Regions from separate parts of the Marinobacter sp. KMM 10035 genome, predicted to be linked through region 1. Evidence: predicted binding sites of a transcription regulator. Region 1 holds the regulator's gene; the other holds the start of a gene.
The links. The regulator LexA, encoded in region 1, represses DNA repair genes until DNA is damaged. The targets are predictions, from matches to a motif close to CTGTNTNNNNANACAG.
Positions count from the first base shown of each region.

Region 2: the regulator LexA is predicted to act here: its motif matches at 7,017-7,032, upstream of recA (recombinase RecA).

Region 1 is NZ_JBBVMG010000001.1:1,885,655-1,901,356, reverse strand. It holds gene AADB16_RS08535 (DUF1329 domain-containing protein) at 1-1,202, opposite strand, end outside; gene AADB16_RS08530 (DUF6586 family protein) at 1,381-1,881, shown strand; gene AADB16_RS08525 (hypothetical protein) at 1,932-2,192, shown strand; gene AADB16_RS08520 (cell division inhibitor SulA) at 2,201-2,692, opposite strand; gene lexA (transcriptional repressor LexA) at 2,736-3,344, opposite strand; gene AADB16_RS08510 (amidoligase family protein) at 3,574-4,575, shown strand; gene AADB16_RS08505 (gamma-glutamyl-gamma-aminobutyrate hydrolase family protein) at 4,568-5,335, shown strand; gene AADB16_RS08500 (translocation/assembly module TamB domain-containing protein) at 5,332-9,123, opposite strand; gene AADB16_RS08495 (autotransporter assembly complex protein TamA) at 9,120-10,874, opposite strand; gene AADB16_RS08490 (hypothetical protein) at 11,048-12,055, shown strand; gene AADB16_RS08485 (amidase) at 12,074-13,549, shown strand; gene AADB16_RS08480 (hypothetical protein) at 13,648-13,866, opposite strand; gene AADB16_RS08475 (NADPH-dependent assimilatory sulfite reductase hemoprotein subunit) at 13,891-15,588, opposite strand; gene AADB16_RS08470 (assimilatory sulfite reductase (NADPH) flavoprotein subunit) at 15,588-15,702, opposite strand, start outside.
Region 2 is NZ_JBBVMG010000002.1:691,933-707,634, reverse strand. It holds gene AADB16_RS15160 (metal-dependent hydrolase) at 197-1,027, shown strand; gene AADB16_RS15155 (DegV family protein) at 1,024-1,974, shown strand; gene AADB16_RS15150 (hypothetical protein) at 2,153-3,184, shown strand; gene fdxA (ferredoxin FdxA) at 3,292-3,615, opposite strand; gene mutS (DNA mismatch repair protein MutS) at 3,764-6,382, opposite strand; gene AADB16_RS15135 (nicotinamide-nucleotide amidohydrolase family protein) at 6,465-6,965, shown strand; gene recA (recombinase RecA) at 7,130-8,173, shown strand; gene AADB16_RS15125 (flavodoxin family protein) at 8,194-8,664, shown strand; gene AADB16_RS15120 (PilZ domain-containing protein) at 8,673-9,047, opposite strand; gene AADB16_RS15115 (Lon protease family protein) at 9,297-11,705, shown strand; gene fixJ (response regulator FixJ) at 11,745-12,371, shown strand; gene AADB16_RS15105 (response regulator) at 12,418-13,998, shown strand; gene AADB16_RS15100 (MaoC family dehydratase) at 13,995-14,870, opposite strand; gene AADB16_RS15095 (AraC family transcriptional regulator) at 15,181-15,702, shown strand, end outside.

The DNA of each region.
Region 1 (15,702 bases):
GGTACCTGGTAATAGCTGATGTTGTGAGCTTCGGAAACACGCCACAAGTTACCAGCCTCGTCATACTCTTCCGACATCAGGATTTGCCAACTGTCTTCGTCCACATAGAAAACACGACGGTCGTAGATGTGTTTGATGCCGGTGCGACGAGTTGCTTCGACAACCCAGACTCGGTGAAGCTCGTAGCGGGCCAGTTCTTGATTGATATGCCCCGGGCGGATGACATCACCCGGCTTAACCGACTCATCATGCAGCTTGTAGGCATTGTAAGGAACAAACAATTCACGCTTGCCCTTCAGCTCCCAGTCATACTGGTTTGGCGCACCGTTATACATATCTTTCTGGTCGACCGAACGCAGCGACGAAGAGTTAGGCAAGTCTGTCTCATACGCAAGGTTCGGTGAGCGCCTCAGGCGCCGTGATCCAGCGTCGTAACGCCAAGCCAACCGAGGGGATCGCACCTGATCCAGTGTTTCATGCACCAGCGTGATTGTTCCAGCCAGAGTGGATGGTGAAATCGTATCGGTCTTGAGATAGAAGATCTTGTTATCTATATCTGCAAGCTCAGTGCCTTCCTTGCTGTAAGGGAAGTAGTAGTCGTAGTGGTTAACCACTGGGTTGAAGGAGCCATCTACCTGCGGCGTCGCAGAGGCACTCCGGAAGGAAACTTCCTCGCCACGGTAACGAAGAATGTGGTTCCACATCACCTCAAGCCCGCTTTTCGGGATTGGAAACGGGCTTGTCATAATGGTGTTGCGTACGCCGTTACCATTATCCAGTACTTCTGCAGTCAGAGCATTCTCATAGAACTTATCGTACACATGCTCAGGAAATGCGGCGGTGCGACGAGTCTGATAAACCGGCATAAAGAAGTTCGGGCCGTATTGGCTCAACATTTTGAGCGAGCCATCAGAGAGCTTGTCTTTGTAGAGATGCATGTTGTTCGCAGTGATTACGAACAACGTATCGTCTGCAGAGAAAGGGTCTATCTCAACCTGCCCCTTACGCCAGTTTCCTGGCGCCTCACGCAGCCCGCCTGTCCACTCGGGAATGCTGCCAGAGGCATTGCCTGCCCGCTCAGCACCAACCGGCGTCAAATCCTGTTTTAGCCGTTCTGCTTCAGCTACCGTTACTGCTGACAGCGCCTGGCCGGTGTACCCGACCAAAAAAACTGCCATACATGCGACTAATCGGCTCCGCATTCCTTACCCCTCCAGACAACCCAATAACCCAAGACGAAGCATGCTTTTTGCCAAATTCAAACGCCCGTTTCAAGTCATTAATTGTGTTTTATTGTCACCTGGGCGCAAGTCTGAAGGGGGATAAAGAAATCTGCAAACCAAAATGGTAGAATGGCTGATTAATTAAGGTGAGCGCTCGATGGCTTCTCAATGGTATTCGCTGGTTTCACAAAAATTGTTTCTTGCCAGCACGTTACTTGATGTCGCGGCCCAAACTGCGATTACAGGAAGTTCGGCGCCACCGCAAAAATTGCAACAGGAAGCAGCAACACAAGGCTCTATCGAGCTACTACTGAGGGCAAAGCGGTTATTGCTGGTAATGATTGCCAAGTTTTACCAGAAGCGCCCAAACGGACCCTTGTCTCTCGCAGAACTCGCCAGCCTTATTGGCGATGAGGCCTCAGAAATTGAGTTGCTTACCGCCCTCGAGCGGGACAGCGGAAGCTGGTGGAGCCACATTGAGCAACTCGAAACTGCTCAGAACAGCCCGCCCGCGACACGGAAGACGGTGAGTTCAGAAAACATTATTGCCGTCTCAACAGAGCTTGGGCCAGACCGCTCAGCCCAAGCTCTCAGAAGAACGCTGAAAGCCATGAAACAGTTTACCGACAATCTGGAAGCGCAGCACGGCGAGTGGTAACCCCTACCGAGCACACAGCCTCAGGTTCTCAACATTAAAAGGTTATTGAAATGTCACCATCGTTTTTTGAAATTGTACAACTGAACAACGGCGATTACGCCCTGCGGCGCATCGATGACGACAACGCGCCATTGGTCAAAATTTCGTTTTCAGATGAAGCCCGTGAAATGATGGGAGATCGGGATATGTCTGTGGCCAAAGCCATGATTGCAGCTGGAATAGAAGCCGCCGGAACTGTCTCTCACGACATCGACTGGGAGGATGACGAGCTGGACATTTCAGACACCCAGCCCGCATACACCCTTCATTAAGACCAGGCTCAACGCTGCCTGAGAACAACCCCGTGGCTGTTACCTTTAGCAGCTGCTTCCTGCAAGGAGGCAAACGCTGTTTTACCCAGCTTTCCTGTCCACATAACTACTGCGTGGCAGGTACCCGCGCTGAGAGCTATTTCAGCAAGTTGGCGAGCCGGGTGTTCAGCGGTGGAGCGTAGAACCAGCAGTTCACCGGTCACAATGCCGTGCATCTTCTGCCACTTACTCACCAGCGCCTGGGGCGGGTCTATCCACGCCAGCCAGCGTTTCTCCTGGTTCAGCTGAGTCAGCATTGGCAATAGCAACTGGAAGTTCTCTACCTGCCCTTCCGGGAGAATGATTTCCGTCACATTGCCAGCCGGCTTGGTGCTTTCCACATCGGGCTTGTGCCGAGCCCGAATAACCGTGCGCTGTTTCGGGGCTGCGTATTCCGATATCAGGCCTGGCATAACGCTCTGCTGCCACGCAATATTCTGATTAAAACTTAACTGTTCCATAAATTACCCGCCTTTCAATGCGTCTGTGGTTATGCCCGCCCGATCAGTGCAGATCGGAACGCCGGATAACACCCACACCCAGCCCTTCAATAAACAATTCCTGCTCTTTCAGGTCGATTTCTATCGGCGAAAACTCTTCGTTTTCGGCGATCAGATAGACTTTCGAACCTTCTTTTTTAAAACGTTTCACAGTCACTTCATCACCCACCCGGGCCACGACCACCTGGCCGTTATGAACATCCTGAGTACTGTGTACAGCAAGCAGGTCACCATCAAGAATCCCGATATCCTTCATGCTCATACCTCTGACTCGAAGCAGATAGTCAGCGGACGGCGAGAAGAATTCCGGCTTCAGTGTGCAATGCTCTTCAACGTGCTCCTGCGCCAGAATAGGACTGCCCGCAGCTACCTGGCCAATTACCGGCAGGCCTGGATCTTCAGCAACTTCAGGCAAGCGGATTCCCCTGCTGGCACCTGGAACCATTTCGATGGCACCCTTACGCGCCAGTGCTCGCAAGTGCTCTTCCGCAGCGTTCGCCGAACGGAACCCCATCTCTGTCGCAATTTCTGCACGTGTAGGTGGATAGCCGGTTTCGTCTACAGATCGACGAATAATTTCCAGTACCTGAGTCTGTCTTGCTGTCAGCTTCATTGTTTCGCTGCTCCGCTTGCTGCATGCAGGGCTTATACAAGCCGGGTCTTATAAGAGATGGCGTATACAGTGATTCAACCATCCTGTTTTTTTATACAGTTAAATCACTATATACAGTGTTTTATCCAGTGTAAAGCCAAGCACTTCATTTTCTTGAAGCCCCCTGACTGGTAAGGCTTTGGTAGTGTGATAAAGTTAAAAACCTCACACTCCGCCTTTAGAGAGAACCATGAATCGAATCATCACGTTAAACATGCCAGACATTGCCAAAACAGCCGACGGGAAAGAGCGCCGGGTGGGTGTGGAGATTGAATTGTCCGGTTTGGGGTATCAGGAGCTCGTAGATCTGGCTGGCGAATTGTTGGGCGGTAAATCAAAACCGGAGTCCCGCTATGTAAGCACGCTTGAAACACCCTTTGGTCATTTTATTATCGAGTTGGACTCAGACCCAATCAAGGATCTGGACCTCGCAGACGACCGCTTACCCCAACCCATTCGGGAACTTGGCGGGCAAGCAATGGAGGTTATAGACGCAGCGGCTGAACTGATTGTGCCGCTGGAGATTGTCAGCCCGCCCATGGAGTTTTCAGACTTGTGCCAGATTGAGACTCTGGTCGACGAGCTCAGGGAGGCGGGTGCACTGGGTAGCAGAAACGCGATCTATTTTGCATTCGGCTTACAGCTCAACCCTGAATTGCCGGATCTCAAGCCGACAACACTCGTGCGCTACTATCAGGCGTTTGCAGTGTTATATGAATGGCTAAAGGCGCGCCATCAGCTGGACATCAGCAGAAAATTTACGCCATATATTGAGCCATGGAGCAGCAAGTACACTGACCTGTTGATTGAGGACGACTATGTGCCAGATCAGCGGCAGATGATGGTGGATTATCTCGAATCCAACCCCACACGAAACCGGGCGCTGGATCTGTTGCCCCTGTTCGCGCATCTCGACAAATCGCTGCTCGACGAATACGTCGAAGACCCCCGTATTAAAAGCAGGCCCACCCTGCACTACAGACTTCCGGACTGTGACATCGACAATCCTGAATGGCATTTTTCTACTGTCTGGAATGATTGGGTCGTAGTCGAACAACTGGCGAATCATGCTGAGGATTTGAAAGAACTGCGCACCCTGTTCAGGGACAGCCGTAAAATCAGCTTACGCAATCTGACTACAAGCTGGCAGGAAACTTCTGCAAACTGGCTCGAAAGCAAGGGCTATGTCTAAACACATCGATCCAGACGACAGCCTGCCAGGGCTAACGATAGGTATCAGTGGCCCGGCCCGGAAGCGTGTTGCCCAACGCTTGATTAGCCTGGCGCTTCGCTTGAAGGGTGCGCACACTTACTACATTCGCCCAGGCGCAAGAGTGGATGTGTCCCTGCTTGACGGCCTGGTGCTTTCCGGCGGAACTCACGTTCACCCTGAACGTTATGGCCAGCAACCTCAGGTGAGCGCCAAGTACGACAAAGCACGAGATAGCACAGATCAGCTGCTGCTGGAGCAAGCGGAGTCGATAGGAATCCCTGTATTGGGCATATGCAGGGGTGCGCAGTTCATCAACATATTCCACGGCGGCTCACTGTGCCAGAACGTAACGCCCCTGAGGGTAAACACCAGGCACCGTCCTTTGTTGCTACCAATGCAAACCGTGCGACTTGTAGCAACAAGCCTGCTGGGGCAGGTTATGAGAGCGCCCGTAATAGGTGCCAACCGCATCCACAGCCAGGCAATAAAGCAGCTTGGTAAAAACCTGAAGGTCACCGCAGTGGATAACGACCTGTTTGTTCAGGCCATTGAAAGCTCCCGGGGGCAATGGCTTATGGGGCTTCAATGGCACCCGGAATACCTGCTTTACCACGGTGGGCACAGGCGCATCTTCGGTCAATTTCTGGAGGCCGCCATGTCATTCAAGCTGGCCCGTTTGTCGAGTGGCACAGCCACCGAATCGTCACCAAGCGAAACCACCAACACTGATGGATGCTAGAAATCCCGGGTATAGAAAATATCCAGAGATGCAGCCAGCCCGCTAGCGGCTTCCAGATAGAAGTATTTGCCCAGATCATAACGCAACGCCACTGTACTGATCGGCTCAAAAATTCCGACCCCGTAACGAACACTGAGTTCGTCGGTCAGGTAACCACTGGCCACCACCGATGTTTGATCGCCACTGCCCTCGGCTTCCAGGGTTAGCTGGCGTATGCCGAACTCTTCTCCAATCTGGCCTGTCACCCGGTTTACCTGGTTCAGGCCAAGGGAAATGGCAGCACGACTCATTTGGCCATCATCGCTTTGGCCACCGGGGGCGCGGCCAAGAATCACATAAGACAGAGCATCTGATTGCGGCATGGAAGGGCTGGAAAACACTTCCGTTGTGGGCGATTGAACCGGCCCACTTAATCGAATCCCTGCTACAACGGTATCCACCTGCCGGATCGCTTCAATATCCAGGTACGGCTGAACCAGATTACCAACAAACAGTAATCGCGCCCGACGCAGCTCAAGCTCCTGCCCATAGGCCTCGTATTGGCCGTTGACCAACTGCAGTGTGCCTCTTGTGTCCATGTCGTTATGGATTCGCAACGAACCTTCCAGATCACCGGTCACGCCGAATGCCTTAAAGGTCACCTGATCATCACCGACCACCACCGTGACATCCATATCCAGTGAGCGGATAAGAGGCTCCTCCTGCTCCACGCCCACAATCACTTCGTCTTCAGATACGGACACCGCCTGAGCAGGCAGACCTTTAATCTCGATACTTCCTCGGGGCACCTCAATCCGGCCTTCCACGCTCAGCGTGCTTTCACGGAAGGCAATGGTGAGATCTGGCGCCACTTCGACGTGCGCGTAGGGTTCCAGGCTAAAGGGTAACCGCTCTCCGGTAATGCGAATCTGGCCCCCGGGAGCCCCCTGCCAGTCGACTTCCCCCTCGATAACGGCTTCGCTGCGGGCATTACTATGAATTCGACCACGAATATCAGCGGAATAGCCGTTGAGCTCAACGCTAACGATCACTTCTTCCATAGGCAGCGGTAAACGTGGATCTACCACCCGCCCATTGGTCAATGCAATCTCACCTTTCACTGCCGGTTTCATCAGTGGCCCGGAAATTGTACCCTCGCCGTTAACCTCGCCAGCAATTTCCTCTAGCCCGGTAAACAAGCCGGCCAGAGCAATATCGAGCCCTTCCAGCTTGAAGCTACCTTCAACTGGCCGGTCTGCGGCCATAGGGTCCAGGCTCATATCAACCGAAAGATTGCCAAGTTCAGGCCCCGACAGCCGCACGGCCAGATCTGCCTGTTCGGGCTTCAGTTCCAGCTCTGTCCTCAGGGTTGTGTAACTCAAGGTCTCCCAATCGCCATCCAGCAGCATTTCGAAGCGGCCTTCGCCCGCATCAAGCACTATCCGGCCATCCGGACCTGCATCGGCAGAGGTGAAGGCAATTTCGCCATTGATACTGGAATGCCAGCGCAAGGACTCTGGCATAAGCGGCGCCAAGGCCGCAGCCGGGAAACTGTCAACGCGGTAGGCAACACTAGGCACTGGCAGCAAGGTTTGGTCGTCAGCGCAAACCGAGCTTTGCTGCCAGCGCCAACAATGTGCAGAAAAATTGAGTTCGCCGTTTTCTTCATAGACAAGCCCGGCGGGCGCTTCCAGCCTCCAACTCTGCTCCTGCCCAGGCACATCAATCACACCGCGCGCAAGCTTGCCCTCCCAACCTTTCCAGCTATCCGTAGCCGAACCTTTGAAATCCAGCTGCAGCCTTGCTTCTTCATGCTGAGCATCAAGGGTGACCGTATGCCCCCCTTGGGTACCTTGCGCCTTCACGGCTAGTGACTCAATAGTTTGCCCACCGACGGAAACGCCTTTCCCCTGTACCTCACTGTTGAGACGGAATCCCTGGTCCAACTGTGCATTTACATCCAGAGTTTCAACAACCAGCAGGTCTTGCCAGCGCAGTTCGGTTGCGCTGGCCGTCAAGGTTCCTCGCGGGTCATCAGGTGTACCGGCAAGCTGTAGCTGAAGATCGGCTTGCCCACCAAGGCCCGGTAAAATTTTCTCCGGCTCCGTCAGCATAAGGTTAAGGCTGGCTGTTAATTGATTACCCCAACGCCCGCTACCTTCAACACGGTTATCACCAATAATCAGTTTCAGTTCCGGAACGTCCCAGTCACCGCTTGAGGTATCAAGGCTGCCTGCAATCACCGTGGGGCTGGCGCGCCATTGTCCCGCAAGGTCCCAACTGGCCGTCATATCAGGGACAGGGCCATCAGTAAGCTGGCCCTCTGTGGTAACACCACCGCTGAGACTAGCTTCCAGAAACGGAACCCAATAGCCCGGATTAAAGTTCTCCAGCTCCAGCGCCGCTTGCCAACTCAGCGGCCCAGCAAACCTGACAGCGCCCTCACCAGAGAGTGAGCCTGCCTCAGTAACCGCAGAGAGCTCGGTCAGCCGGACCTGGGAAGTGTCGCCATCAACCGTGGCCGCCAATTCTGTACTGCCTTGGGAGCTATCCACTTCGGCGGTGAGGTTTGCCTGATAACGCCCGTCGCGCCATGAGGCGTTTCCATCGAGTCTGCGCAGATCAACCGGCGGCTTTTCCAAGCCAGCAATCAGCGAATACCAGGGAAACTGCCGGAGCTGTATGTCTGCTTCCGCACTCAAGCCGCCCTGCCACTGGGTGCTACCGGTCACTACGACCGTTTTGGGTGAGCTTTCTGCCGGGCTCTTCGCGTCTTTACTGACTGCCGTCAGCGCCAGACGTATGTCTTTGGCGTTAGCGGTTGTAACCAGTCCCGCCAGTTTCAACTCAACCGGCCCTTCGGTGCCAGGCAACGTGGCCTGGCCTTTCGTCCTGAATCCGCTTTGCAAGTTGCCTTGAGCCTCCGCAAACCAGTTTTTCAGCACCAGAGTGTCTGGCAAAGCCTCCACCGCCCGGAAAGATTCAGAGGTTACCCGTAAGCGCGCTGGCAGGCTGGCTGCTAGAGGTTCTACCTTGCCTTCCAACGCAGCATTCAAATAACCGCGGCTCTGACCCGTAACGGCAAGATCCCTTACACTCCCCGACAATACCAGATCAATCACCCAGTCCGTGCCATAGGGCGGCGGCAGTGAAGCGCTAACGTCAAGATTTACGGGCCAGTCCCGTCGTGTTTCAACACGACCAGAGGCCACCACCGTGTATTCATCACGCTCGTAGTAAACCCGCTCGAGCGTCCAGTCCGTACCGGAACCCTTGGAATCAAGCTCGAATCTGTCCCACACTTTGCTGCCATTGAAGGTAAACGTGCCTAGCCGCACATCACTTACCCTGAGTCCAAGTGGCAACTCAAGCCGCGGCAAGCTGATGTCCTCCGGGGAGCTCTGCTGATCGTCAGAAGGCTGCACATTAACGTCCAGCTGTTCCAGATGCAGGGTTTCAAGGCAAAGCTGCAGATCAAAAAGACAGGAGGGTGACCAGTCTATGAGGGGGGCTTGAACCCTTACATCCACCCCATAGCCGTGCCACTCGATTCGGTCTGCTTGCCAGGTTCCGAACAGGGAGCCTTGGTCGTTCACGGCTTCAAGCCCCGGCACCTGGTCAATAACCCAGGCGGTGCCTGTTTCTGAGCGCAGCGCGAGCAATACCGCAGCAACCAAAACTATCGGAAGAAGTACAAACAAACCCAGAAGTAACACTATCCAGAATCGAAGGCGGCTCGTTCGCTTGCGCAGAGGTTTAGGCGGAGCGTCAGCACCGTTGTCTTTATTGTTTTTTTCCAGTTCCGTCACAACTCAGGCCCCATTGAGAAGTGAATCCGCCACTCACCACCAAATTCAGGATTCAAGCCCTTGGCAAGGTCCAGACGCAAAGGCCCCAAGGGGCTGATCCAGCGAATACCGGCGCCGACGCCGGTGGCAAGAGGGTCGAACAGGTCATTCACTGCGTTGCCATGGTCAACAAAAACGGCGGCTCGCCACTTTTGCGCAAACTGATACTGGTATTCAGCGCTACCCACCACCGTGTAGCGTCCACCCTCCGGAACGCCGCTATCATTTTCCGGCGAGAGCGTCTGGTAGCCATAACCGCGCACACTCTGGTCACCACCTGCGAAGAATCGCAAAGAAGGCGGCACATCTTCAAACTGGTTTGTCCCTACACCACCGATCTGAAGCCGTGACAAAAACCGGTGTTTTCCGGCAAGCGTATACAGCCCCTTGGCAACGGCATTCACGTGCAGAATATCCACGCTGGAAAGAGCTGCTCTGTGGGAGCCAGTAACGTTAATCTGCAAACGATACCCTTTGCTGGGATCCAGGGGCGAGTTGACGTGCAACTTGGAGTAGCCAAGCCCCGGCAGCAGCAGCGTACTCGTATCCTGTTCATCATCGCCAATGCTGAAGCGCTCTCCCTCCCAACTCAAAGACAGGACCTGCAACCATTCATTATCCAGCTGATGCTGCCATTGCTGCCCAAACGTCAGCAGCTCTGATTCGATATTCTCGATATCTTCACGCTGGTAGCCCGCCGTAAAACGAATGAGGTCGGTCATGGGCGGGTCCAGCGGCAGCTCATACCAGGTGCTCAGGTTCTGCCTTGGCTCCGATAGTTCAGTTTCTGCACCGCGGGTGTGCCCCATCGGATTGATCCAGTGCTCCCGCCAAGTAGCCCTGAAGCGCGGCCCCACGTCTGTGGAAAATCCGAGGCCTGTGGCAATGGAGCGGCCATCCCGGCGGGTCAGGCTGATGCGAACGGGGATGACACCATCCTCTGCGCTCGAGGGGGCCGCATCAATGTCTACACCTGAGAAGTAGCCACTACTGAGCAGGTCGCTGTTGAGCTTTGCAATTTCATCGGCGTGATACGGAATGCCCGGCTCAAACGTAACAAAATCGTGAAGGAGGTCACTTTCGAACCAGTGCCCATCTTCAAAGGTAACCGCCCCCAGCCGGTACCGGTCGCCGCTGTCGAACACCAGAGTGATGTTAGCCTCCAGGGTTTCCGGGTTCACTTCCAGGCTACGGGTAACAAGCCGGCCATCAAAGTAACCCCTGCGCCGGGCGCGGGTTTGCAGGATATTCCTGAGATTGCTGTAGTCGCCGTGGTTCAATATGTCGCCTTCGGCAGGATGGACAGGCAGGTTGTCGGTAAAACGCCGGTCGGTCGATGCAGCCCCGCGGATTTCAACGGTACGAGTCTTGATACGAACCGGCTCGCCAGGTGTTATTTCCAGAGTCAGGTGCGCCGTTTCTTCGGAATCCCCCTCATCGACCTGCCAGTCCACAATTGGACTGTAATAGCCTAGTGCCCGCAACCCTTTGCGAGCCTGGCTAACCGCCGTAGAAGCATAGCGTCGAAGGTTACCGGCACTGCGGCCCTCCACCTCGCCAATGAAGGCTTCGGCATTTTCCTTAAGACCGGGATAGTCACCTTTGACACGAACCTCAACCTGTTGGGCCATGCCCGTGGAAGACCACAGCAAAAGCAGCAGGCCCAGCAGCCGGATCTGTACCGATTTCAAAATGTGATCAAGTGATAGCATCCGGCTGTTTCAGTGTTGCTCGTAACGGTAGTGATTATCGCTCAAGCGTGAGAGTTTAACGACGGGTGGTCAAGTTAATCCGCGCTCAGACAAGTCGTCGACCCGGTGCAAATGCGCTAACCTGTGGAAATACCTGCGAACGCTATTACACCATAGAGGACGGACACCCGCGAATGCTGAAAATTAACCGCGAGAATCTTAAGTCCAGTCACCAGATCACCTGGCTGATTATCGATTTCCTGATGCTGGGACTGATCATCATCAACCTCGCGTTTATTATCTGGGATTCTGTCTATAACTTCATCGCTATCCAGAATGTGTTAAAAGAGCATCTCCCCGCCTTTCAGGCGGCCTACCACCCAATCCACGAAAACTTCATATTCTACGACGCCATGTTCGTTGCGGTGTTTCTGGCTGAGTTTTCCCTGCGCTGGGGCTATGCAATCAAGGCCAAAGTGTACGACCGCTGGTACTTTTATCCCTTCATCCACTGGTATGATCTGGTGGGTTGTATACCTGTAGGCAGCTTGCGGTTCCTGAGGATTTTGCGAATCGTGTCCATTGTGCACCGCCTGCATCAGCACAAGATCATTGATGTTACCAACACCGGAATTTATCGCTTCGTCAACTTCTACTACGAAGCTTTTATGGAAGAACTTTCTGACCGTATCGTCGGCAAGGTTCTGAGTGGTGTGCAACACGAAATTACTCTGGGCTCGCCGCTTTTTGAGAAGGTTCAAAACGATATTCTGTACCCGCGACGAGAGATGCTGTCTGGATGGATCTCCCAGCGGGTTGCCCAAGCTGCCAAGGAAGGTTATGTACCCAACCGCGGCGCACTCAGAAATTACCTTGAAGACCGGGTTGACCATGCGCTGAAACAGAACGTGGAACTGTCACGGCTCAAATACCTGCCGATAGTGGGCTCAACCATTCAGGAAACCCTTGAGGAAGCAGTGGGGGATATTGTAGCCAACGTTATCCAGCAAATTCTGGAAGACCTGGCCTCTTCTGCAAACCATGCGTTTATTGAAGATATAGTGAACGCCTTTATTCGCGGGCCAGGAGAAGCAGACAGCGTTGAGGAAAGAAACGAAGCGCTGATCGCGCTGATTGTCGAAATTATTGAAGCCATCAAAGGTCAGGTCAAAGTCAAACGCTGGCGAGAGCAGCTCCCTTAATATAATAAGAGAAGAAACATGGATCCATTGCATTATCAGCCAGCCCATGTGCTGCTTGCACAACTTGAAGCCGGCACCCTGAGCAGCGAAAAGCTGGTGACTGACCTACTCGCACAAATCCGCCAACACAACCCTTCAGTAAACGCCATTGTTACGCTCGACGAAGCTCGCGCGCTTGAGCAGGCGCGACAGTCCGACCAAAAGCGAGCGGCGGGCATGGAGGTTGGCCCATTGCATGGCCTGCCCATGACTGTGAAAGACACCTGGGAAGTAGCCGGGATGGTTTGCACCGCCGGCGCCAGCGCGCTGCGCGACCACAAGCCTGAGCACCATGCCGATGTGGTGCAACGCCTGGAAGAGGCTGGCGCTATTATTCTGGGCAAAACCAACGTGCCGGTTTATGCCACCGACCTGCAAAGCTACAACAAGCTGTTTGGCGTAACTAACAATCCGCATAACCCTGCCCACACTCCGGGCGGCTCCTCAGGTGGCGCGGCTGCAGCTCTTGCAGCGGGGATGACACCGCTGGAGGTGGGCAGCGATCTCGCGGGTTCAATTCGTATTCCAGCACACTTTTGCGGCGTATTCGGGCACAAGCCGTCGCGTACATTGGTGTCCTTTCGCGGGCACATTCCCGGGCCCCCAGGCACGCAATCGCAACCGGATCTGGCAGAAGGAGGCCCTCTCGCCCGGAATGCGAGGGATCTCGAACTGCTTTTGAAGGTTATTGCTGGCCCCAAGCCAGTTGATAGCCGGTGCTGGCAGCTGGAGATGATGCCCTCACGCCTGGAAACCCTGACGCAGGCGCGAGTCGGGCTATGGCTCGAAGACACCCTGTGCCCGGTAGAAAAGGAACTGACCGACGGCTACCGAACGTTAGGCAAACAGCTTGCCGACAAGGGGGCCCTTGTATCCGACGCCAGACACCCCCTTTTGAGCCTTGAGCACATACTACCCTCCTACTTCAATCTGCTGGGCAGCCTGCTAAGCACGTCGTTAAAACCTGCCCAGCGTCGCCAGTTAAAATGGATCGCCCGGCTGGAAAAGTGGCTTACCTTCTTTGGCCCCATGACACCCTTCATTGGCGAGTACGGCCGTGGCGCAAACCAGCCCGCCTACCAATGGATGGCCATGAGCGAAGCGCGGGAGAAAGTGCGAGCCGAGATTGAAGCCTTGTTTCAGGAAGTAGATGTGCTTCTAACGCCCATAACCCCTACGGCTGCTATCCGGCATGACCATTCCAACCCCGTGTTCAAACGTCGCATTACCGTTGCCGGACAACCCCGCGCTTACATGGATCAGTTTTGCTGGATTGCGTTCGCCACGCTTCTCGGTTTACCAGCCACGTCCGTTCCCATCGGGCGCACCAGAGAAGGGCTGCCGTTTAACGTTCAGGTGATCGGAGCGCCGGGCATGGACCTGACCACCATTGGCTTCGCACGCTTGCTTGAAGAGGCCGGGCTGGCAGGATTTGAGGTTCCGAACGGTTTTTAACTCCAACTAGCCAAGTAATATGCAACATTCTCATTGCGAGCCTCTGAATAATGCCACCGACTTCGGCCTTGCTATTCAGAGGTTCCTGCTCTTACTGCTTACTCGTTTTTTTCAATATACGATTGATAGACAGCAATTGACGCGTTCAAACTGTCTCGATACGCAGCGCCATATTGATTACCACCCGATTCCGCTTCACGGATAGCTGCGCTGTATTGCCGGAAACCTTGCTGAGCGAATGCCAATGCGGCTGGCACGCCATCCCGTCCTGCTACAAATGCAAGGCGCTCACACTCCCTGGCTTCTGAATCACTCATATCGCTCCTTTTACACAGCCCGGTTCATTTCAGTGGTTGGTGCAACATAGTCGGCGTGCGCTCTTGTTCCACAATACCAACTCTCACCAGAAAATCACCAAACCGTTCCTGGGCTTCCCGCTCCTGCTGATAGGCGCGGAACAGGGGGCGCAGTTCATCCAATATGGTCTCTGTATCAATGTTTTCGCGGTAAAGCCTGTTCATGCGCTGGCCGGAGAAATCCGCCCCCAGATAAAGGTTGTATTTGCCAGGCGCCTTCCCGGTCAATGCAATCTCCCCTAAATATGGCCGGGCGCAGCCGTTGGGGCAACCGGTAATTCTCAGGTTAATTGCATCGGGTTCCAGCCCCTCTTCCGCCATGGTTCTCTCAACCCGGGTTACAAATTCCGGCAGAAAGCGCTCGGATTCGGCCATCGCCAAGCCACAGGTTGGCAGAGCAACACAGGCCATCGAGTTCTGGCGCAAAGGCGAACTGCGGTGGCCGGCATCCAGCTGGTATTCCTCCACGATGGCCTCTACCGCCGCCCTATTCTCCGGCAATACATTGGCAATCACCAGATTCTGGTTACAGGTAATCCGGAAGCTGCCGTTGTGCACCTCCGCAATCTTTCGCAGCGCTGTTCGCAAAAGCCCGCTTTCAGTATCTGCCACCCGACCAGTCGGAATAAGCAACGTAAGGTGCTGATTGCCATCTTCGCCTTCAACCCAGCCAAACCGGTCGCCGTTGTGACTCAAGCTGAACGAGCGCGGTTTTTCAAGGGCCTGGCCGTGGTATTCCTCGAAGCGCTCCCGGAACCAATCCATGCCGTAGTCATCGATGGTGTATTTGAATCGAGCGTGAGCGCGATTGGTACGGTCACCGAAGTCTCGCTGGATGGCACAGATTGCTTCGCACGCATCCACAATCTGCTCTTTCGCAACATAGCCCGCCATTGTGGCCAGGCGCGGATAGGTGGCCGGATCACCATAGGTAAGCCCCATTCCACCGCCAACGACCACGTTGAAACCACGAATCTGGCCATCTTCAACAATAGCGATCAGGCCTATATCGTTGGCAAACACGTCGCAGTCGTTTTCCGGGGGAACCGCCAGCGCAATCTTGAACTTGCGAGGCAGATACTTGTACCCGTAAAACGGCTCCTCTTCCTCACCCAGTTTCTGGACGCACTCTTCCCCCAGCCAGATCTCGGCATAGGCTGCCGAGCGCCAGCGCAAACGCTCACTGATGGCCAGAGAGAGCTCATGAATTTCCCCGTGAAGCTGCGACTGATGAGGGTTCACATTGCTGATCACGTTACGATTCACATCGCCACAGGCTCCACGACTGTCCAGTCCCAAAGCGCGGATTTTCTGCATGAACGGCTGCATCTGCTCCTTGAACACGCCGTGGAACTGGAACGTCTGCCGGGTGGTCAGGCGCAAGGTGGAATCCGCGCACTCGTCGGCAATTTTATCCAGACCCAGCCACTGATTTGTGGTCAGAACACCCCCGGGCAAACGCAAACGCACCATAAACTGATACAACGGCTCAAGCTTCTGGCGCCGGCGTTCATCCCTCACTTCCCGGTGGTCCTGCTGGTAAGAACCGTGAAACTTGGTCAGCTTGGTGTCATCTTCCGGCAAGGCACCGGTGGTACGATCCGCCAGCCCTTCCAGAATGGTTCCACGCAGGTAGTTGCTTTCCCGCTTGATTACTTCGGCTTCAGGTAATTTTTCACTCATCAGTACACATCCCGCTGGTAACGTTTATCCCGGTTTAACTGGCGCAGGTAATCCTCAGCCTGCTCCGGATTCAGCCCACCCTGCTCACTGGCAATATCCAGCAATGCCTGGTGT
Region 2 (15,702 bases), on a different contig from region 1:
AAATGCCTCCCTTTTTTGTGTCAGCTTTCTAATAATCCCTGCTTCCGGTCCACTGACGATGTGTCATTTTGTGACAATGTGTCCTTTTTGCTGGCACCGCCCTTCCTTCTAGCTCATTCTGGGCATTAGACTGATGCTACTGGTGTTTTTTTGTTCAACAGTCAAAAATTATAATAAATAGAAGCAGGAGGCAGTCATGTCCATCAGTTCCACTCCCGAGGGTGTGTCCGTTAAACCACGGCACCTGCACTTTGATGTCAGTGAAGATTTAAAAACACTTTGGCACGGCGATGACGCATTTCGCACGGCATTCTTCAATGCGCTGTCGCTTCAGTTTCCGGATGGTGAGCAGCAGTTCATCAATGCGGTTCGGTTATATCAAGGCAAGATTGAAGATCCGAAACTGAAAGCGGAAATCCGTGGATTTATTGGCCAGGAAGCCCTGCACAGCCGCGAGCACAAAGCGTACAACGAGGACTTGAAAGCACGGGGCTATGACATTGACCGCCTGGATAGCCGTTTTCGCAAACACATGGAGTGGGTTGGAAAGCTTTCTCCCAGCAGGCAACTGGCAGGCACCTGCGGCGCCGAGCATTATACGGCGGTGCTGGCGAATGCCATTCTCAGCCAACCTGAATGGCTGGAAGGCGCAACGCCTGTTATGACGCAGCTTTGGCGCTGGCATGCCATCGAAGAGACCGAGCACAAATCGGTTGCGTTTGATGTTTACCGGGAGTGTGTTGGAAATGAGAATCTGAGACGGTTCATTTTTCTGTTTGTGACCTGGAACTTCTTCAAGTACACCTTTTTGAATACTTGCAGCTTGTTGAAAACCGACGGCAAGCTCTGGAGCCTTCGCACCTGGATGGGTGGGCTCAATTTCTTGTGGGGAAAGCCTGGAATTTTGCGCCAGTGTATGCCGGAATTTCTGGCCTATTTCCGCAAAGGTTTCCACCCCTGGCAGCAAGATAACAGGGCACTTTTGGAGAAAAACCTCGGGGAACTGAAAGCAGGAGATTTGGTGTGAAAGTTGGGTTAATCGTCGATTCGGCGTGTGATTTACCATTCGAATTCAGTCGCAAGCACGACGTGTTCATTCTCCCCGTAACTGCGGTGATTGATGGCGAAACCTACATTGACCGGCACGACCCTGTCAGAACCCAGGAGTTCTATCAGAGTGGGCTCCTGCAAAAAGGTCGCCATGCTGAAACTCAGGCGTTTAGCGCCGAACAGATCCATGAGCTGTTCATGGAGAAGATCGTGCCCGAGTACGATGTGGCAATTTGTGAAACGGTCACCCGCAGCCGAAGCCTGATTTTTCAGAACGCATCTGAAGCTATGAACAGCGTGATGGCTAACTACGAGCAGGCCCGAGCTGCGTCGGGTCGAGAAGGCAAGTTCTCCATGCGGGTGATTGATAGCAAGCAGATCTTTGCAGGGCAAGGCTTGCTGGCGGCTCATACGCTCAGGCTGATTGACCAGAAGCTCTCCAAGAACGCGCTGCGGAATGAGGTGGAGCGTTTTTCTGACAAAATCTACACCTGCGTTATTCCCCGCGATCTTCACTACATTCGCGAGCGCGCCAGGCGCCGCGGCGATAAGAGCATATCAGGTGTCGTGGCGTTTCTTGGCAAAGCCCTGAACATCACCCCGGTAATTTTTGGCCAGGGTGTTGAGGGACAGCCTGTTGCCAAAACCCGTAGTTTTGATGCGGCGGTGGAAAAGGTAGTGAACTATGCCGTGGCGAGAGTTGAGGCTGGCCTGCTAACACCCTATGTGAGCTTGTCTTGCGGCCTTACTTGGGCAGAAATCGAAGCGTTGCCTGGACTGAACACGCTCAGAAGTGCCTGTGAGAAAAATGGTGTTGAGCTATTACTGTCGCAGATGGGCATTACCAGCAGCATCTATATTGGCCCTGGCAGTCTTTGTCTGGCGCTGGCGGCAGACCCCCACAGTTTCAGCGATTATCAGTAACTGGCCACTCATCTGGAGGCCGCTTCAACCTACGGTGTAGTGCTGGGCTGCTACTGGCCCAGCCACTGCTGGCCAAACGTATCTATGGCGAACTCGTCTGCCTTGTCTTCGTGTTAGCCTTTCGGTATTCAGTGCAATTATAACTGTGTTTCTTCATATCAATAGGACCACGAACATCATGACCAAGGACAAAAACGATCCAGCCAGTCAGTTGCTGGAATTGCATGTGAAGCACGAGGTTGCCTCGTTGAAAGGCACAAAGCTGCGCAAGTTTCTCACGCAAGAGGTTAACGAACTTCTTGATCATGCAGATACGATCACGCTGAATCGCATAGCCTCGGAAAAGCAGGTCATGGAGACCATTCAGCGAGTGGTTGTGGACATGGAACTGGATGCCGGAATTCCTGAACTGGCGGGTGAGATGGCCACAGAGGTGCTCAACGCATCCGTTCAGGCAAATACTGTATTAAGTGACATTATCACCCGTGAACAAGCCACGGGCTTTGTGGAAGAAATGCTTGAATTGCGCCAGCAGCGCGAACGTATAATCAGCGAAATTATGGCGCACCCGGTTTATCAGGAACTGGTTTCGAATGTGGTGTATCAGGGAATTGTTAATTACCTCTATGAAGACAACCTGATCACCAAATCGGTACCCGGTGTGGGTTCCATGATGAAATTTGGCAAGCGCATGGCCAACAAAGCGGTACCCGGATTGGATGAAACCTTTGAGCGCAGGCTCAAAGCCTGGCTTTCAGATAGCTTGCCGGGGCTGATCAGTCGCAGTGAGCAGTTCCTGCAGCGGGCACTCTCTGATGATGAAGTGCGGGATACGGTTATGGCGGCCTGGGTTGCCGTAGAAGACCGCACGGTTGATGAGCTTCGCGAAGGGCTTGGCGACGTTGAGCTGCAGGCATTTGTGGTGCTTGGGTATGAGTTCTGGTTGCAGTTCCGGAAAACCGACTACTTTGCCGGTTGCGCCCGGGCCGTGGTTGCCCATCTTTTTGTGAAGTATGGGGACCGACCACTTACCGACCTGCTCGGTGACCTGGGTGTTACTCGTGACGTGATCGTGGCAGAGGTAGACGCTTGGGCTATCCCGGTAATAGGTTTACTTCAAGAAGAGGGCTACGTTGAGGCGCTTGTGCGCAGGCGGCTATCGGCTTTCTATAAAACCGCTGCGGCCCGGAAAATACTCGAGCCATCATGATCGGTGGTATAGAGTTGTCAGTGCGGTATAGATAAAAAAAAGGGAAGCCGATATGGGCTTCCCTTTTTTGGTTCAGGTCTTGGCAATGTTGCCAGGCTTACCTGTAATTATTTTTCCAGATATTGAAGTTTGTCGGGCTTGCCATCCCACTCTGCCGCATCTGGGAGTGGGTCTTTCTTTTCGGTGATGTTGGGCCACTTGCCCGCCAGATCGGCGTTAAGCTCTACAAACTGCTCTTGGTCTTTGGGCAGCTCGTCTTCTGAGAAGATCGCTTCGGCTGGGCACTCGGGTTCACACAAAGCGCAATCAATACACTCGTCCGGGTCGATTACCAGAAAGTTCGGCCCCTCATAGAAGCAGTCTACCGGGCACACTTCTACACAGTCTGTGTATTTGCACTTGATGCAGTTATCGGTAACGATAAACGCCATAATCAGATCCCTGGTCCAGTGGTCAATCTCATCCGGAGCTTGTTGTCATGCTCCGTGGTTATATTTTAATGGGCGATATTGTAGGGAGCAGCCCGCACTGCCGCAAGCGTTTGACCGCTATAACCTTATTACCCAGATCAATTTGTTATCAGCTTTTCAGTAATTTCTTCAGTTCATACAGCCTGTTCATGGCTTCTCTGGGCGATAAATCATCCAAATCAATGCCCTGAAGAGCCTCTTCTACAGCGCTGGGTTCTGCGCTGGCAAACATATCACTCTGATAAACAACCTGTGTGGGCATGGCCGGTTGCCTGCTACGGTCTTCAACAGCCGGGGATGGCAGAGCCGTGGCGGGTACTGCGCTATTCTCAAGTAGCTCTAACTGGGCTTTGGCGTTGAGTATAACGTTCTGAGGTACGCCGGCGAGTTTGGCCACCTGCAGGCCATAGCTCTGGCTGGCTGGGCCCTCGTGTACGTTATGCAAAAACACAATGCTGTCGTCGTGCTCTGTTGCTGTCAGGTGCACGTTTACAGCGAGTTCCAGGTCGTCTGCCAACTGTGTAAGTTCGAAATAGTGAGTGGCAAACAGGGTGTAGCAACGGATTTCTTTTGCCAGATGCTCGGCTGTAGCCCAGGCCAGAGATAAGCCATCGAACGTGCTGGTACCCCGGCCGACTTCGTCCATCAACACAAGGCTGAACTCGGTAGCGTTGTGCAGGATGTTTGCGGTTTCTGTCATTTCCACCATAAAGGTGGAACGCCCGCCGGCAATGTCATCTGAAGAACCCATGCGAGTGAATATGCGATCCACCGGCCCCATCACTGCCCGGTTGGCGGGCACGAAACTCCCCGTGTAGGCCAGTAGTGCAATCAGAGCGGCCTGGCGCATGTAGGTCGATTTACCGCCCATGTTGGGACCGGTAATGACCAGCATTCGGCGTTGGGCATCCATCAGTAAGTTGTTGGGCACAAACGGTTCATCCAGAAGCTGCTCGACGACGGGATGGCGGCCATCCTCGACATCGAACCCCGGAGCGTCGCGAAATTCCGGTGCAACAAAGCGTAAGGTGGTGGCGCGTTCAGCAAAGTTGCTGATGACATCCAGCTCAGCCAAGGCCTGAGCTGCATCCTGTAAAGGTGCGAGCTGCTCAGCAACTGCTTCCAGCACTTCATCATAGAGTGCTTTTTCTCTGGCAAGAGCACGGCTCTTCGCGCTCAAAGCCTTGTCTTCGAATTCTTTTAGCTCGGGTGTAATGAAACGCTCGGCGTTTTTCAGGGTTTGGCGGCGAATGTAATCCACCGGTGCCTGTGCAGACTGGGCCCGGCTGATTTCGATGTAATAGCCGTGCACCCGGTTGTACCCCACTTTCAAGGTGCTTATGCCGGTGCGCTGCCGCTCCCGGGTTTCCACATCCAGCAGGTACTGACCGGCGTTTTCGCTTATGTTTCGCAGTTCGTCCAGCTCTTCGTCAAAACCTTCTCGGATTACGCCACCTTCCCGAATCACTACAGGCGGGTTGTCGATAACCGCGCGCTCCAGCATGTCGGCAAGCTCGGGGTATTCGCCAATGGTGGTGGCCAGCTTGACGATATGATGGGAGTTAACCGGTTTCAGGGTTTCCTGCAGATCGGGCAGTGCCTGAAATGCGTCCCTTAGTCGGGCAAGGTCCCTCGGGCGTGCAGAGCGGAGCGCCACGCGGGCCAAAACACGTTCAATATCGCCCACGGCTTTGAGTAGAGTGTGTACTGGCTCGTAATGAAAGCCTTCTAGCAGGGCCGATACTGCTTGCTGGCGCTGCTTTACTACGTCGATATCCCGCAAGGGACGGTTTAGCCAGCGCCTTAACTCACGGCCGCCCATGGAGGTGGCAGTTTTATCCATCACCCAGGCCAAGGTGTGTTGGTGCCCGCCCATGAGGTTAATATCAATCTCAAGGTTGCGGCGGCTGGTGGCGTCGAGAATCACGGCTTCGTCCCGGCGTTCCCGGGTGAGCTTGCGAATGTGGGGCAGGGCTGTGCGCTGGGTTTCCTTTGCATACTGCAGCAGGCAACCGGCGGCACAAATGGCCAGGCTCAGGTCCTCACAGCCAAACCCGGTCAGGTCGCGAACTTGCAGTTGCTGGGTTAGTACCCGGAATGCAGTGTCTGATTCAAACAGCCAGGGGCCCTGACGCCGAACACCGGTCAGCCCGGCGACGACTTCCTGGTAGGGGAAATCCTCGCTGATAAGAATCTCCGCTGGGCGTAACCGCTGCAACTCTCCCTGCAGGGCTTCCAGAGTGTCCAGTTCTGAAACCACAAAGCGGCCGCTGGAGATGTCCAGTGATGCAAAGCCAAACTGCTCACGGTGGTGATAGATGGCCGCAAGCAGGTTGTCGCGGCGGTCTTCCAGATAGGCGTCGTCGCTGAGCGTGCCGGGGGTGACGATTCTGACCACCTGGCGCTCAACCGGCCCCTTGCTGGTTGCCGGGTCACCTATCTGCTCAACAATGGCAATGGATTGACCAGCACGCACCAGGCGGGCAATGTAACCCTCAGAAGAGTGAAAAGGGATGCCCGCCATAGGAATCGGGTTGCCACCGGATTGTCCCCTTGCAGTGAGGGTAATATCCATAAGCTCTGCAGCTTTTTTTGCATCGTCATAGAACAGTTCGTAAAAATCACCCATGCGATAGAACACTAGCTCATCCGGGTGTTGACCCTTGATCTTCAGGTATTGCTGCATCATGGGTGTGTGCTGGGGTTTGGTGTTCTGAGCTGCTGACATGGACAAGTCCGGATAATCTTACTTTGGATGAAGCCACGGATTGTAAGAAAATTATGCCCGTGATGAAACGAGGGAGCACATTATGCCTGCCAGTGACCACGAACTCGAACATGCTGGGGATCAATTAGCCACAAAGTTGATACAACTTGGCTACGCGGTAGTGACTGCCGAGAGCTGTACCGGTGGTTGGGTTGCCAAGGTGCTGACAGACAAACCAGGCTCATCCGCCTATGTGGTGGGTGGTTTGGTCACCTACAGTAATGAAGCCAAGCAATCGTTGTTAGGCGTTACCGATGCCTCTTTGGGCAATCATGGTGCTGTTAGCGAACCGGTGGTGCGTGAGATGGTTGCAGGCGCACTTGCAGCGACCGGTGCGAATGTTGCGGTTGCCATTAGCGGGGTAGCCGGGCCAGGTGGGGGCAGTGAAGAAAAGCCGGTAGGCACGGTTTGGTTTGCCTGGGGCGCCAGCATTGAGAGCACCGAAGCGGTTGTGCAGCACTTCAAAGGCGATCGCGATCAGGTGCGACGGCAGGCGGTTCTCTTTGCCCTGCAGGGAGTTAGCGGGTTTTTGAAGCAAACCTGAATGCTTTCACAATAACAGGGGTTGGCCTCTCCCTCGGGGTATGTTTTAATACTGTTCAAATATACAGGGAATTCGCTGTTACTACTGTACGAGCTCCCGCTTAACTATACCTCCAGCGACAAGCATGTAATGCCGCTGGCCAAGGCAACAGAGGGTTTGAACTGATGGAAGATAACCGCAAAAAAGCATTGAGCGCAGCGCTGGGTCAGATTGAGCGCCAGTTTGGTAAGGGCGCCGTAATGAAAATGGGCGATCAGCCCCGCGAAGCCATACCTGCGGTTTCTACTGGTTCCCTCGGGTTGGACGTTGCTCTGGGTATAGGCGGACTGCCTTACGGCCGAATTGTTGAGATCTACGGCCCTGAAAGCTCTGGTAAAACAACTCTGACCCTCCAGGTTATTGCCGAAGCTCAGAAAGCCGGTAAAACCTGTGCCTTCATCGATGCTGAGCACGCGCTGGATCCCATCTACGCTGAGAAGTTGGGCGTTAACGTAGACGACCTTCTGGTTTCCCAGCCAGATACCGGTGAGCAGGCTCTTGAAATTGCCGACATGTTAGTACGCTCCAATGCGGTAGACGTCATCATCGTTGACTCTGTGGCGGCGCTGACTCCAAAGGCAGAAATTGAAGGCGAGATGGGCGATAGCCACGTCGGCTTGCAGGCCCGCCTGATGTCACAGGCTCTGCGTAAGCTCACGGGCAATGTGAAGCACGCCAACTGCTTGCTGGTTTTCATTAACCAGATCCGTATGAAGATCGGCGTAATGTTCGGCAGCCCTGAAACCACCACCGGTGGTAATGCGCTTAAATTCTACTCATCAGTACGTTTGGATATTCGTCGCATCGGTGCAGTAAAAGACGGAGATGAAGTTGTGGGTAACGAGACCCGCGTTAAAGTTGTCAAGAACAAGGTTGCACCGCCATTCCGCCAGGCCGAGTTCCAGATTCTTTATGGCAAGGGCATTTATCACATGGCCGAAGTGCTCGATATGGGTGTTAAAGAGGGCTTTGTGGATAAGTCCGGCGCTTGGTATGCCTATAACGGCGATAAGATTGGCCAAGGTAAGGCCAATGCTTGCAAGTTCCTTGAAGAGAATCTGGAAATTGCCAAGGAAATCGAAGCCAAGGTACGTGAAAGCTTGATGCCAAAGCCGGTTGATAAGAAAAGCGCTGCAGAGGCAGAGGCTGCTGTCGACGAACTGCTCTAAAGCAATCATGGGAGTGTGATGTGGATCGTAAAAAGAGACTGCTTATTGTTTCCCATGCGCCCTCTCCGAACACCCTCACCCTGCGCGATGCGGTCGCGCAGGGTGCTCGCCACGAAGATATTGAGAACGTAGAAGTAACCGTGCTGGCGCCCCTGGATGCCGGCCCGGATGATGTTCTTGCCTGCGATGCCATTATCCTTGGCACCACTGAAAACCTTGGCTACATGAGTGGCGCTTTGAAGGATTTTTTCGATCGCAGCTACTATCCCTGCCTGGAGAAAACCCAGGGTCTTCCATTTGCCTTTTACATACGCGCAGGCCACGACGGCACCGGGACGCGGCGCGCTATCGAAAGCATCACCACCGGATTACGCTGGAAGCTTGTTCAGGAGCCGCTGATGTGCCGTGGTGAGTATCAGGATGAGTTCGAAGAGCAGTGCCGGGAGTTAGGGATGTACGTTGCAGCAAGCCTGGATGCCGGGTTGGTCTGAGGAGCGTTCTAGCTGGCGAGGCGGTTGTAAAAACCTTCGATGCGTGACAAGGCGTTGTCCACCGTTCTGGAGTAGCCTTTCTTGTTAAGGTAGTAGCTGAATTGAACGCTTACCCGATAGCCGGCTTGGAAAGGGCGGCACTCGACAACACGAGCGCACACCTTCGATTCACTGATGTACTTCCCCTCAAAATCCATAAACAGCCGTGTGCCAGGCTCCAGTGGGCGCGGGCTTAGCAAAGCCATGCCGTAACGGTTTAGATCGAGGCAGGTCGCCTGGAAAGAAGGCTTATTCTTCTTGAAAAAACCGCGCTGACGAACCTGTACCTTAAGGCACGAAGCAGAATAGCGATCCTTGAGCCGGCGATCTTCGGAATCACTCATCGTAGATTGGCACCCATTGCTTATTATGTTGTTGTTATAGCCGACTATAAGACTAAAGGCTTAGAGTCGGAAGATGAAGTGTAGTGTTCGATGAAAGACGAGGGCAATGAGGAGATTGTGAAGCGTGAGCTGCGTCACAAAACGTCCCGCCTTTGAGAGTTTGTCACAATTCTTGTCCCCAGGCGCGACAGACTGGTCCACAGAACCTACAATGACCGGCCAATGAGTCAACCGTTACAGGACCCAACCTTGAAGTCACTGTCTCTGCATCAGCTTTACAAAGCCTGTGTTCTGAAAGATCTACCGTTCAAGTCGACCAGACAACTGGAGCCGCTCGCGGAAATTGTGGGCCAGAACCGGGCTCAGGAAGCTGTGCGGTTTGCGCTTGCTATGCCACATGGTGGTTACAACGTGTATGCCGTAGGGCGGAATGGCTTGGGCAAGCGCACGATGATGTTGCGCTACCTTGAACACCACCTGGATACCGAGCAGCAAAGTCACGACTGGTGCTATGTCGCAGATTTTGAAGAGCCGCGCATTCCTAAGCTGTTGCAATTGCCTGCGGGCAAAGGTGTGGTGCTCAAGCAGGACATGGAGAAACTCATGAGCCGGCTGGTGAAGGTCATTCCGCAGACCTTCGATAGCGACAGCTTTCTGGAACGGTCAGAGCAGCTTAAAGAAGAGTATGGAAAAAAGCAGGAAGACGAACTTGAGAAAGTTGCAGCTCAGGCGCGCCGCAAGAAAGTCAGCCTGACCATCACGACGCCAGGCGGGTATCGCTTGGTCGCAATGAAAGGTGATAAACCGCATACCGCAGAGACCTTCAAGGCGCTGACAGATGCACAGCGCGACAAGTTCGAAGATTCGATCAACAAACTCGAGAAAAAGCTCCGACAGGCACTCCGGAAATTGGCGGACTGGGAACAGGAGTACGCAGATGAGCAGCAGGCCCTGAATAAGGAAACGCTTGAAGGCATCTCTGGCCACCAAATTGACGCATTGATTGAGAGTTACAAGAACCTTCCGGATGTGGTGGCTTACTTCGAGGCAGTACGCAAAGACCTGGTTGAAAATCTTGAGATTTTTCTCGACGACAACGAAGAGCAGGCAGCCATTGCCTATGCGTCGCTGGACAAAAAGATGCCCCGGCGCTATCTCGTTAACGTGGTGGTGCATCAGAAGACCAATGAGGTGCCGATGGTGGTGGAAGATAACCCCACCTACCACAACCTCTTCGGATACGTTGAGAATGTTACCTACAAGGGCACTGTGTTTACTGATTTCTCACTGATTCGGGCAGGCAGTCTGCACCGCGCCAATGGTGGTTATCTGTTGATGGACGCCATAAAGGTGCTCGAGCAGCCCTTCGTATGGGATGGAATCAAACGGGCGTTGCGTTCGAAGTGCATCCAGATCAACTCCCTTGAAAGAGAGCTGACACTCTCAGGCACTATCTCCATTGAGCCTGAAGCTGTGCCGCTGGATGTGAAACTTGTGCTGTTCGGGGATCGTGAAACCTGGATGCTGCTGCAGGATTACGATCCCGAGTTTGCAGAATTGTTCCGGGTGACTGCGGACTTCGAGAACGAAATGTATCGCTCCGAAGACAGCCAGGTTATGTATGCGAAGTTTATTGCCAGCGTTGTCAAAGAAAAAAACCTGTTACATTGCACCAATAAGGCCGTGGCGCGGGTCATCGAACACAGTGCCCGTATGGCAGAACATCAAGACAGGCTTTCATTGCATGCCGCCAATATTGCCAACCTGCTCCGGGAATCGGATTTTTGGGCTCGGCAGGCGAATGCCAAGATGATCCAGGATGTTCACGTGGAAAGAGCGCTTGAGAGTGCTAAATACCGCAGTAGCCGTATCCGTGACCAACTCTACGACTCAATCCGTGACGGCTCCACTTTTGTTTCAACTCAAGGCTCGGTCGTGGGCCAGGTCAACGCGCTGTCTGTGCTCTCCACTGGCGGGTTCGAGTTTGGGTTATCCAACCGCGTAACGGCCACCTGCTATTATGGAGATGGCGGGATTATGGACATCGAGCGGGATGTGAAATTGGGTGGCAACATTCACTCCAAAGGTGTGATGATTTTGAGTTCATGGTTAGCCTCGCACTTTGCGGTGATGGACCCTATGCACCTGTCCGCCAGCCTGACGTTTGAGCAGAACTACGGCGAGGTAGATGGTGACAGTGCTTCGCTGGCCGAACTCTGTGCTCTTATATCCTCGCTTTCCGGTGTTGGGGTGCGACAAGATCTGGCCATTACAGGTTCCGTAAATCAGTTTGGCGAGGTGCAGCCGATTGGTGGTGTGAATGAAAAAGTGGAAGGTTTCTTCGCTACCTGTCAGCTCAAGGGCGGGCTTACTGGCACGCAGGGTGCCATTGTTCCTGCCAACAACGTCCAGAACTTAATGTTGGACAGTGAAGTGGTTCAGGCTGTCCGTGAAAATCAGTTTTCGGTTTACTCTGTTTCAAGTGTTGAGGAAGCGGTGACCCTACTGCTGGGCAAGCCAGCCGGTAAGGCAGACAGCAAAGGCAACTATCCGAAACAGAGTGTTTTTGGCATTATCCAGCAACGGCTTGAGAAAATGCGTGAGCACGAGCGCCAGGAACACGCCCGGGACGATCAGAAAGATCCGTCGATTCATTGACCGATCGCCATAACAAAACAGACAGGAGATAGCACACCCATGACTGATATTCAGCAGACTGTATACGTGGTAGAGGACGACGAAGCCGTTCGTGACTCGCTGGAGCTGTTACTGAAAACTGATGGCAAATTGGTTAAACCTTATGAGAATGCTGCCGTATTTCTCAAGGATTATTCCGAAAAAATGGCTGGCTGCATCGTACTGGATATCCGTATGCCGGGCATGGACGGCATGGAATTGCAGAAAAAGTTGAACGAGAAACACTCAATTCTTCCAATTATTTTTGTGACCGGGCACGGTGACGTCCCTATGGCAGTTGACGCCATGAAAGAAGGCGCCGTGGACTTTATCCAGAAACCTTACCGCGAAGAAGCGTTGCTTGAGAAAATCGAAGCGGCGTTGGAGCAGGATCTGGAGCAGCGCAAAACGTTGGGTGAGAAGCAGGAAATCATTCGTCGGGTTAAAAGCCTGACCCCCCGTGAACACGAGATCATGGATCGAATGATAGAAGGCCAGGCGAACAAGGTGATCGCTATTGAACTGGAAATCAGCCAGCGCACGGTGGAGATTCACCGCTCCCGAGTGATGCACAAGATGGGTACCCATTCACTGGCACACCTTGTCCGCATGGTGCTGTCCGTAAAGAACCTTATCGACGCGAGGTAATCTCACCGGCATGATGCGGTTATATTTTTGACCGGCCTTTTATTATATGACTGAAGTTGTCAGCGAAAATTCAGAGGTGACGGTTCTGCTCGTGGATGACAATCCACAGAACCTGAAAGTTCTCTACGAGACACTGAAAGATAAAGGCTATCGGCTGCTGATCGCCAATGAAGGCGAAAAAGCATTGGATCTTGCCCACCGCCATCAGCCCGAAGTTGTCCTGCTCGACATCATGATGCCCGAAATGGACGGTTATGAGGTATGCGAACGTCTCAAAGCCGATCCTGAAACGGCCGATTGCGCCGTTGTATTCCTTTCAGCTCTGGATGACCTGCAAGCGAAAGTAAAAGGCTTCGCGCTTGGCGGGGCCGACTATATCTCCAAGCCTTTTCAGTCCCTTGAAGTGATCGCCAGGGTTAAAACCCATGCCCGTGTTATTCGGCTTGAGCGTGAGCTGCAGGCGCGGAATCGGGAGCTTCAAAGCGATCAGGCTCGTATCCTCAATTCCATCAGTGAAGGCATTTACGGGCTTGATGAGATGGGCTTAATCGAGTTCGCCAACCCTGCCGCAGGCATTATTATGCGGTGCCCTGTTGAGGATCTGATCGGCCGCAATTTTTTTGAGACCCACTTCAGTACAGCAGCCCAGTGCCCCAGTGGGCTCCCGGTTCATGCGACCTGCAGCCAAGGTGTTGCAGAAAACCAGCGCGACATCAGAATGCTGCGCGCAGATGGCACCGGCTTTCCGGCCGAATATCGCTCCACACCGAAACTTGAGGATGACGAATTACACGGTGCTGTGGTTGTGTTCCGCGATATAACCGTTGAGCTTGATGGTGAACAGGCGCTGGAAGAGGCGCGAGAGCTTGTGCAGGAGCAGCGTGACCAGTTGGCGCATATATCCCGTTTGACCACCATGGGAGAGATGGCCGCAGGTGTTGCCCATGAAGTGAATCAGCCACTGACGGCGATTGCCAATTACGCCCGGGTTTCCAAGCGGATGATGTCCGTTGAAAACCCGAATTTGAGCCTGTTACAAGAAACCCTTGATAAAATCGAGGCGCAATCGCACCGTGCCAGCGAGATTATCCGAAGGATCCGGCGATTTGTAAAAAAACCAGCGACCGGCAAGGAAGTGCTTGCTGTTTCTGCACTGCTGGAAGACACCCGGGAGTTCGCCGAAGTGGATGCGCGCAACAACGACGGGGCCATTGAGCTGCTTGTGCCCGAAGGGCTGCCAGAGGTGTTGGCTGACCCGATTCAGGTTCAGCAGGTTGCTCTGAACCTGATTCGAAACGCGCTTGAAGCAACTCGCAGCAAAGAAGCTGCGCTGCCTGTTGAGGTAAGCGCGCGCCTCACGGATAAAGGTTTTGTTCGCATTGACGTTAGGGACTATGGTGAAGGGCTTGCAGAAGATGCTGAAGAAAAGCTGTTTCTGCCGTTCTATACCACCAAAGAAGAGGGCATGGGGATTGGCTTGCCCACTTGCCGCTCCCTGATACAAGCTCAGGGAGGGGAAATAGGCTTTGAGCGCCCTGAAGGTGGTGGGGCACGATTCTTCTTTACACTTCCCGTCGCAGCATCACCCTCCTTGGGTGACGATGAGAGCCCCTCTGAGGCAGTTTAGAGCCATTCTATGCGACCACTGAGGTGGGGTGCATCGCCTCGGGCATTCAGCAGTTGATAGTCCCAAGCGGCTTTTCCTTCCCGCCAGTTCAGTTGTGCTGTTCCGGGTAAAAATACCGGTTTCTTGAACTGGCAGCTCACCTTAACTGGCCCCGAGCGCCATCCGTTCTGTTGCCCCATAATTGCCAGAGCCTGTGCTTTGCTCCACATGCCGTGGGCGATAGCGCGGGGAAAGCCGAAAGCCTTGGCGCTCAGGGCGTGCATATGAATCGGGTTGCTGTCGCCGGAGACTTTGGCGTATTGGCGCCCGATGGACTCCGCTACATTGATATCGACCATATTTGGGTAATGCTCGAGCGCTGGGGGAGCAGTCTTTTCTGAAGACTTGGAGTTTGGATCGGGTTGGCGGAAGAGCATAGTGCTATCACCCACCCATACGACCGCGCCCGCGGAGCGAGCGGTGGTGTTTACGTCAAACTCGATTCCCCGGCTGGTGCGTTCCTGCCCGCCCAGTTTAACCTCCAGTTCCAGAACCTCTCCTCTTCCAATTGCTCTGTGCTGGGTAATGCTGTTGCGCAGGTGCACCAGCCCAAGCAGTGGCAATGGAAAGGCTTTTTCAGTCAGCAGCTTCAGGTGGAGTGGGAACGCAAGAATGTGGGGCCAGGTAATGGGTATGTGGTTGCCGGGGTTGAATCCGCATACACGCTCATATTGATCCAAATCATCGCTGGAAGTCTTTGCGTACAGAAGCTTGGCAGAAAGTTCCGGGAGCTTAATGTCGCCTTCAGAACTGACTTTTTTCGGTAATACTGCCTTGCCAAACAGCGGGAGCAGCTTCGGTGGGGTGTCTCTGTATACAAGTGTGTCTGACATAAATAGTTCTCTCTAGAGGCAACGCGATGATAGCTATGGCGCGAAAGATTGGTAAAAGTAGTTAGATGCAGGTACCTGATATGCATGGATTCTGTTACAACTGTGCGTCTGTGGCCTGATATGCTCTAATAAAAGACGATAGTCTAAGTAAGCGACTGAGCAAGTCGGGCAGTTTCAGGACTGATGCCGGTAGTGATTTCAGGCCAGCCATCAGTCTGGCAAACCCGTCCGGATGACGCATTGACTTGGGGTGTTCTGGCAGGTGTCTGCCGGGCCAAAGTAGTATCCAATAGATACAAAGCGGGATTATATGCAGGAACTACGTGACGCGGGCGTGATGCTGCGCCTTATCTACGAGGCAATGAAAAAGAAGGGTCTTGATACCGATCTTATTTTCAGCCGACTTGGCGTGAATGCGGAGTATGTGTACACCGAACAGCTTCGCACGCCCCATAGTGCCCAGATGTTTTTCTGGCAGGCGGTAGAAGATGTATCCGGTGATCCCGATATCGGGCTCCACCTTGGGCAGCTTTTGCCAGTTTATAAAGGCCAGGTTCTCGAGTATCTGTTTTTGAGTAGCCCTACGTTTGGTGAAGGGTTACGCCGCGCACAGAACTACCAGCGCCTGTTAAGTGATGCCGCCAATACAGATTTCTTCATTGAAGGTGAGGAAGCCTGCATGGTACTGGATGCGGCCTCTGATGAAGTCCGACGCCTGCGACATTTTAACGAGTGCTTTGTGCAGGGCCTGCTTACCTTTTTCCGATCCATCACGGATAACGAGTTCCGTCCGTCGCGGGTCGAGTTTGAACATGAACGTGAAGAAGGGCGC